DNA from 4 places in the Faecalibacter sp. genome. Region 3 is predicted to be linked to each of the others. Evidence: riboswitches for the same ligand, from Rfam matches in the RefSeq annotation. Region 3 holds a riboswitch; each other region holds the start of a gene.
The links. A riboswitch is a leader RNA that binds a small molecule or an ion and turns the genes downstream of it on or off. The one in region 3 is predicted to bind cobalamin.

Region 1 (2,208 bases), 1.2 Mb from region 3:
CAATATACTTCCTTGTAATTTCAAGTGTTTAAATTGATAAGTAGTAGCTAACGCTACTAATTGCGTATAACGTTGTGGATAAGAAAAGTTTTTTAATGTCGCATCCAATTGATTGTATTGAAAATCATAAGCTACATTCATATCCCAATTGGATTGGATTTTATAGTAATGAGCCGACGAAAAATAAAATTCTTGTTGGGTATATTTATTTTGTGTTTTTATGGATGAAACAGTATCAACATAATGCGTAAAGTCGTGCGCATATTTTAGATTGATTCGCGATTCAAATTTTCCCCATTTTTTTTGGATACTTCCTTGTGCAAAATAATTTTTATCCGTTAAAGTTTGTCCTTTTGCACCAAATCCATTCCGAATAATGGCAGCGGGTATACCACGATCAGACAAATAACTATAGCCTTTTACATTCCAATTTAAAGTTCCGTGCTGACCATAAAATCCAACTTCAAATCTTTTAGCCTCTATTTGCCCATCTTTACGAATAGCAGTTGTATCATGCGCTATACTGTTATCTGCATTTCGTTTTATTACACGAAATTTATATTCTCCATCACTTTTTACATATTCTGTACTGATTGATGTAGAAATTTTATCACTGATTTTATATTCAAATCGTGCTGATGGATTAATCAATTGGATAGATCCAGTCTTGTAACGTACTGTTAAATTGTAATTCTTTGATTCAAAAACTGGTTTTTTAGATTGTAAATAGATGGAGGATGCTGATGCATAATCTTTTGCAGATTGAAAAATGTTACTTTTTTGACCATTATACAACGAAATACTTTCTAAATCATCTAATGAATATTTACCTAAATCCACCACACCATTTTGTGCATTTCCTAATTGTATGCCATCATAATATACACCCACGTGCTGACTTCCCATACTACGGACATCAACCGTCTTCAGACCACCTACACCACCATAATCTTTTAGTTGAACGCCAGAAAAATAGCGTAAGGCATCAGCAACAGTATGACTGTTCAGACGTGTTAATGTTGCTCCCTCTAAAGTTTGAGGCGCAATTAGTTCTAAAGGTTTTGAATGATTGAGATTTACTTGTTGCAAATGATACACAGAATCTTTCACCTCTTGTCCATCAACAAAAGATCCTAATCCTATAATACAAAGGCAACAAAAGTAAAGCTGATATATAGTTCTCATTAGCATTTTACGTTTGTTGCTAACGAGAATATAAAGAAGTTAATTTAAGCTACACCTTTACAGGTATTCAGTTAAATTAGTATTCTTCGCTTTAGGTCCCGAAAGCAAATCAATTCTTATACTCTTGGTAGGTCTTCTGACTTACTCCATTCTAAAAACCTTCCCATTCTTAACTGGAACAGTGGTATTTCTTTTAGAACTTTTACGGAGCTTACAGCAGCGGGTTTGTTCAGGATTTTCACCTGATTCCCTGTTACCGAAATGTTACTTTCGCACCAAAAGTGGTTCAAATGTATCATTTTTTTACTGATTTACAATATGCATTTATGTTAAGGATGAACTTTAATGTTGTCTTTCGCGATCTTAACATTATTTATAAAGAAACAAACATTTGTCATCCTAAACTGGTTACTGTGGTCACTCAAAGTACGGTCCCTGAGGCCCTCGAAGCGCGGTCCCTGAGGCCCTCGAAGGGAGCATAGTCGAAGTTGAGGATCTCATCAAATGAGTAACACTCACAACCCTCAACCCATAACTCTTTCCCCACTTTGAGTAATTTTCGTTGCTCCAGCAAATGAAAATTGTATCGAAAGATTAGACAATAAAAATATTGCCTGAAAATCGCAGACGTTAAGAAAATAAATTGAAGAAGAGATCAGAATGAATTACCGAGCGATAGCGAGTGATTTAATTCATTCCTCGGAATCAATTTAGTTTTAGTCGAAGATTTTAGCAATGTCTTTTTTGGTTCGTTTTTTTGACGAAAAAAATGAACATAGAGTAAATATTAAAATCTGTCACCCTAAAGCACGGCCACTGAGGCTCTCGAAGGGAGCGTAGTCAAAGTGCAAGGTCACATCCAGCTAGTCACCCTGAACAGGTCACTGTAGTCACCCGAAGTGTGGTCCCTGAGGTTCTCGAAGGGAGCGTAGTCGAAGTGCAAGGTCACATCCAGCTAGTCATCCTGAACTGGTCACTGAGCATAGTCGAAGTGGAGGATCTCATCAAATGAGTAACACTCAC
Region 2 (2,208 bases), 1.0 Mb from region 3:
ATCCTTCATGATATCAAGGATTTTCTCTGTTGTCCATCCCCCTCCAAATCCATCAAAAAAGTCTGCCAAACCGTCTTCATGAAAAGCACCTGTAGTTAGTATCCCTACAATAAAAGATGCAAGTATGGCTAATTCTATAGGAAGAATAAATTGAGTCAAATAAAATCCTATAAATGAAATCGCCCCTACTACATAACCTATCAATGGAAAGTAACGTGTCGAAGCATTTAGTTTTTCATCCGTATACGCTACATTCACTCGTATAGGAATTCGAGTATAGAACATAATGGCGATTAGAAATAATTGAAATTGATGTTTCATTTTATTTGTTTGATACTCCTGCACTATCAAAACTTGCCATTTTATTTAGAAATGCAACAGCATTTTCTAACATGGGATAAGCTAAGGCACAACCGGTTCCTTCTCCAACTCTCATGTTGAGTTGTAATATGGGTTGAACACCCAAATGAGCTAACATTTTTTGATGACCAATTTCATTACTGTTATGACAGAATACAGCGTAATCTATTATCTCAGGATGCATTGCATAAGCGACTAAAAATGCACTGGTTGCGATAAATCCATCTACCATTAGTATCATTTTTTGTTTGTATGCTTCGATCATTGCCCCACATATTTGGGCCACCTCAAAACCTCCATAGGTTTGTAAAATTTCCATTGGATCTGATAATACTCCATGATAATCATTCGCTTGTTGCAACAACGCTTTTTTACGTTCTAATTGTTCATCATCTAATCCTGTTCCACGCCCAATACATTCGTCCAAGTCTATACCCGTAGATTGATGCATAATCATCGAAGCAGAGGAAGTGTTACCAATTCCCATTTCTCCAAAACCAATTACATTACAACCTGTTAATTTTACTTCTTGTACAATTTGAGCAGATAATGTTAAACATTGATTTAATTGCTCTCTTGTCATTGCTTGATCAATTATAAAGTTTTTGGTTCCATATCCAACTTTAGCATCAATTAATCCTTTAATGTTACCAAAATCATAATTAACTCCCGCATCAATGGTTTTAATGGTTAAACCATTTTGTTTTCCAAAAACGGTCACCGCTGCTCCACCCTGTAAAATATTCATTACCATTTGAAAAGTGACTTCAGGTGGATAAGCACTTACTCCTGCTTTTGCAACTCCATGATCTGCTGCAAATAATAAAATGTGAGGATTCTTTAATTCGGGTTCTAACGATTGTTGAATTTTACCTATTTTAAAGGCCAGTTCTTCTAACATTCCTAAAGCCCCTAATGGTTTTGTTTTAAGATCGATTTTGCTCTGTAAAGATTGGTCGAAAGTGATTTCTTTTTGTGTTTCAGCTTGCATTATTTTATCGTTTTAATGATTTCAGTGTTAACCTAAAATTCCAGTAACATTATTTTGTTACGATTGAAATGCATGAAAGAAATTCACCTCAACAACTTGAAGTGGATCACCATAAATCATCCCGCGGAATTATAGTAAAGCATAGGTATCCTGACTTGTAGATTAAACCTACTTACAGTTGCGCGACAGTTCGTGAATTTCACACGATTCCCTATTTACATCGTTGTAATATACTCTAATGTAAATGTAATTGATATTTCTGAAATAGAGGAAAAAACTAAAAATAAAACGTTTATCAATATAACATCTCGTTGATATCAATTTTTTTGAAGTGGAATATATTTTGATAAATAATTAAATATCAATTATATAAATCATTTTTAGTATTATTATATCATTCAATTTTACTAGTTATTCAAGGGTTTACACTTAATCGTATACCCTTGATTTTTTCCATTAAAAGATTAAATGGATGAATATTTAAACAACGTAAATTTGATTAATCCGATGAAAGAAAAAATGGACAAAAAAAAGAGCCATTTCAAATGAATTGAAACAGCTCGATTTCTTAATGAATAATAAAAATATTTTACCTTCATATAAAGATTATAGTACGAAAACTATTTTCTAAATCTAGAAGATATATATGGATATTAGATTCTTTTAACACGTGTAGCCATAGGTCCTTTTTGACCTTCTTCTACGTTAAAAGATACTCTATCATTTTCTCTGATACTATCGATTAAATTTGAAGTATGAACAAATACTTCTTTTCCTGTTGATTCTACTGTAATGAAACCAAATCCTTTTGTTTCATTAAAAAACTTTACTGTTCCTTCTTGCATAATTGTAATTTT
Region 3 (2,208 bases):
ATTATCAACAGAAACTGGTTGACCACCAGATGAGTTACAAGTAATCGTGATTAAAGTAAAAGGGATATTTTCTTTTCCATATTTCTTATAAACTTCTTCAAGTTTATGAAGATCGATATTTCCTTTGAACGGATGAATTAATTCACTATCAAACGCTTCATCAATTGTACAATCGATAGCATGGGCTTTTCTAAATTCAATATGTCCTTTTGTTGTATCAAAATGTGAATTTCCAGGAATAACATTTCCTTCTTTGACTAAGGCAGAAAATAATACGTTTTCTGCAGCACGTCCTTGATGTGTTGGTAACACATATTCATATCCAGTGATCTGATTTACCGTAGATTTTAATTTTTGAAACGATTGCGATCCAGCATAGCTTTCATCACCTGTCATCATTGCTCCCCATTGTTTATCAGACATTGCTCCTGTTCCGGAGTCAGTTAATAAATCAATAAAGACTTTTTGACTTTCAAGATTAAATAAGTTATAATCTTTTTCTTTGATCCATGCTTCACGCTCTTCACGTGTCGAAGGATAGATTTCTTCCACCATTTTTATTCGAAATGGTTCAGCGAAAGGTAGTTCCATCATTTTTTTGTTTGCTTTTGAATGTTAAATTTATAAAAGCTAAACGAGAAAAATGACTAAAAATTGGAGTAAAATAAAAAATCCTTAACGCTATAAGGTTAAGGACTTTATTTTTTTCTGATTAATTAGTCAATTACGGGAACTGGTCTTTTATTTTCGTTGATGGCAACTAAAGTAAATGTACCTGTAATGGCTTTATCACGACCATCTCTGTACATACTTTCAATAAAAACATCAATCTGTACATCTAAACTTGTACGACCTACACGTACTACTTTCCCTACGAATTCGACTAATGTACCTGCAGGAATTGAATGTTTAAAATCAATTTTATCACTACTTACCGTTACAATAGGCTTACGACAAAAACGCGTTGCTGTCATAAAAGCGATTTCATCCATTAAATACATTACTGCACCACCAAACATTGTTTTATGGTGATTTGTATCTCCAGGAAAAACAGCTTTAAAAACACGTGTTTCAGATTCAATAATTCGTTGTTCAATTAACTCCTCTCTTGTTTTACTTTCCATTTCTTTAATCATATCTACACACTACTTCTATTAAAATGTATATGTGATAATGTTTTTGTGGTGATTGAGAATAAAATCTCATTTGAATAGAGCTTCAATCCGCGAAAGCATTATCCATTAGGCCCATCAATTGGTAATCTGACTTTTCATGCGATCATGAATTACAGTTGCGCGACAGTTCGTGATTTTCACACGATTCCCCAATTGTTGAGTCCGAGCATTTTGCAAAGATAGAGAGATTCGTGTAAAGGAATGTTTTAATTAACGTATTATTTTATTGCATAATTCTTGTACCTTCAACATCAACTGATTTAAAAAACGATGAAAATAAAATTGATTAAAAATTTAATCCATAATGATAGAGAGTGGAACGACTTTATTTCGAGCTCGAATAACTTAACCAATAAAGTTATTCAAGATGTCAATTTCTGTACAAAAAATGTAGATTGGGAGAATTTAATATTAGACAATACTTCCTTTTTAGGATGTACCTTTCGCAAAGATGAAGCTATTCCATTAATTGAAAGAGGCGCATTTGTTTATCCTAAATTTAAGGATTTGCCTTATAATCCGTATCGAGGGAAATTATATTCATGGCAAGAATTAATGGAAGGATATTCAAAAGATCATGACAATAGTATAGATATTAATATTTATAAACATTTTATAAAACATAAATACAATCCACCCGTTTCAGAAGCCTTAGCTCAACGGCTACACGATCATTCCATTGATGATGCATTAAGAAGAATCCTAGAATATGATGACTTAGGCATGACGAAGAAAAAAGTCGTGGGATTTATGGGAGGTCATTCTACAAGAAGAGGAATACAATTTTATACCGAAACAGCAATTGCAGCACAATTAGCCACTCAAAAAGGGTATTATGTAGTAACTGGTGGTGGTCCTGGAATAATGGAAGCTGCTAATTTGGGTGCATATATGGGGAATTATTCTAAACAAGAATTATTTGATGCGATATCGATCTTAAAGGATTTAGATTTTGATAATATAGAAAATCCTGATTATTTAGCGAAAAATTTTCAAGAAAGATCGTTAGAAGTTTTAGCGAAATATCCGAATG
Region 4 (2,208 bases), 1.2 Mb from region 3:
TTAATACTAAGGTACGAATGGCTTTGCTTTTTTTCGGTGTCTGTTGCATCAATTGGATAATTGGAATTGCAAATGCAGCCGTTTTTCCTGTTCCTGTTTGCGCACATCCTATGATGTCGTTGCCCTTTAAAATGGTAGGAATACTTCTTTCTTGAATTTCTGTTGGTTGGGTGTATCCAGCGGTTTCAATAGCTTTTAAAATCGGCTGAATAATGTCTAATTGGTTAAATGTCATGTAATAAATTTACCGTCAAGCGGCGTTATATCGTAGAATTGATGGATAATTTTAGTTCCATTTCAATTCTGGATGTTTTTTTTGGAATTATTTTCTCTTCAAATGGAAGGAATTAATCATCATCAAAAGATGACGATTTTTATTCGGTTTTCTGATCCAATGTTTTCAAATGGATTGAAAGAGGGTTCAATTGAACATAGGGGAGTAATACTGATAAATTTTCGAACGTACATATCTTCATTATTTTTAATTCAGATTAAAATTTTAATGAGCTGTAGAAGCGAAAACTGTAAAGTAAGATAAACTGTGCAGCAATTGCAAAAGGCAGAACCTTTAAATAATAACTTTGCAAATATAGGTTTAATAATTTAATAAATCACTAAAAAATACAATAATAAATAAGTATCTATTAAAAATTATTTATTTTTTTTATCATCTAAGCAATATGATTTTATAATTTAGAATCATAATGAAGCTTTGGGATTGATTATTGATTTAAACATTTTCATGAAAATAATTCGTCCAATTGATATTTCTAAATTGATCATTAAGAAAACGCTCGAAGGAGATTTTGTACTTATTAATCAAACGAATGATTTAAAATCTTATTTTATCATTCCTTGTATCTCTTTAAATAAAGCTCAATATAATTTCATGTTAATTCGAGAAGCTCATCCTGGGGAAGTACTACAATTTTGACATAAGTTTTATTAAAAAAATAAAATTCCCTTTTTCTTTTCATTCTCAATATATATTAATCAACCTTAATATTCAATTACAGATCTCTTTATTTCTGTAATGCTTTATAGTGTTCTTTGATCTCATTTTTGAATAATAAAGTACATCATTCATCCAACAAATCATTACATTTCTTTAAACCCATCCTACAAAGATTGCATCCAACGGGCAGAAGAAGATAATTCTTGGCGTTATCGTTTCATTAATCCGACTGAAAAGGAAGTTTTACAAGAAATAAATGAAACTTAAATTATTTTTAGAGGTCAACGCTATAAAAATATTTCATATTTTTACGCTATTCGTTTGATGTAAAATACATCCGTAGGGAATCGTGTGAAATTCACGAACTGTCGCGCAACTGTAAATAGATGATAAATCTAAAGTCAGATACCTATTACGAATCATAACTATATTTCCGCGGAATGAACTATGGTAAGATCTTTCTTTCTATCGATTGATTTTATACAATTTTCAGACTGCTGTTTAATAATTAAAACCAAAAAATTATAAAATGAAAACAGCAAAAATTAATGTAAAACAAATTTTAGTCCTAGCACTTATTCTAATGGTAGCTTCAACGCGACTAATGACATTTTTACCCAACTTTTCTCCTTTAACTGCAATTTGCTTATTTGGTGCAGCTTATTTTGCAAAAAAGTGGCAAGCCTTTATTATTCCATTAGCATGTGTATGGATCAGTGATGTGTTAGTCAATAATTATATTTATGGAGAATACTTCGAATCATTTACGTGGTTTTACCAAGGATTTTATTGGCAATATGCAGCATACTTAATCATTGCTTTACTTGGAATTTTAGGGCTTAAAAAAGTTACGCCTTTACGTGTTATGGGGATGGGATTAGGAAGTACAATTTTCTTCTTTTTATTTTCAAACTTTGGAGTTTGGATTTCATCAGGCATGTATGCAAAAACTTTCGAAGGATTAATTCAATGTTATGTAGCCGGAATCCCTTTTATTAAAGGAACTTTAATTGGAGATTTAGGATTTTCAGCATTGTTATTTGGAACATTTGCACTAGCACAAAAACAAATTCCAGATTTAAACGTCAATTCATTAAAATAAAAAAACGCTCTACTTAGTAGAGCGTTTTTAGTTTCTGTTATTATTCTAACCACAGTATAAATGACAGATTTTTTTATTGATATACAAATGCAAGATGAGCAGGAATATTTCCTCCTGTTGTTTTCCATTTTAAAGTTCCATCTTTTGCAAA

Region 1: another riboswitch for cobalamin. It lies ahead of AC1QSP_RS05015 (TonB-dependent receptor); the one in region 3 lies ahead of AC1QSP_RS10970 (acyl-CoA thioesterase).
Region 2: another riboswitch for cobalamin. It lies ahead of cobT (nicotinate-nucleotide--dimethylbenzimidazole phosphoribosyltransferase); the one in region 3 lies ahead of AC1QSP_RS10970 (acyl-CoA thioesterase).
Region 4: another riboswitch for cobalamin. It lies ahead of AC1QSP_RS05025 (DUF6580 family putative transport protein); the one in region 3 lies ahead of AC1QSP_RS10970 (acyl-CoA thioesterase).

What each region holds. Positions count from the first base shown of each region.
Region 1 is NZ_CM169987.1:1,098,119-1,100,326, reverse strand. It holds gene AC1QSP_RS05015 (TonB-dependent receptor) at 1-1,185, opposite strand, end outside; cobalamin riboswitch at 1,295-1,480, opposite strand.
Region 2 is NZ_CM169987.1:1,323,346-1,325,553, forward strand. It holds gene AC1QSP_RS05995 (adenosylcobinamide-GDP ribazoletransferase) at 1-321, opposite strand, end outside; gene cobT (nicotinate-nucleotide--dimethylbenzimidazole phosphoribosyltransferase) at 323-1,351, opposite strand; cobalamin riboswitch at 1,475-1,602, opposite strand; gene AC1QSP_RS06005 (cold-shock protein) at 2,005-2,208, opposite strand, start outside.
Region 3 is NZ_CM169987.1:2,339,442-2,341,649, forward strand. It holds gene tnaA (tryptophanase TnaA) at 1-591, opposite strand, end outside; gene AC1QSP_RS10970 (acyl-CoA thioesterase) at 717-1,124, opposite strand; adenosylcobalamin (AdoCbl) riboswitch at 1,206-1,351, opposite strand; gene AC1QSP_RS10975 (LOG family protein) at 1,446-2,208, shown strand, end outside.
Region 4 is NZ_CM169987.1:1,102,192-1,104,399, reverse strand. It holds gene AC1QSP_RS05030 (DEAD/DEAH box helicase) at 1-235, opposite strand, end outside; cobalamin riboswitch at 1,246-1,382, shown strand; gene AC1QSP_RS05025 (DUF6580 family putative transport protein) at 1,485-2,057, shown strand; gene AC1QSP_RS05020 (YncE family protein) at 2,131-2,208, opposite strand, start outside.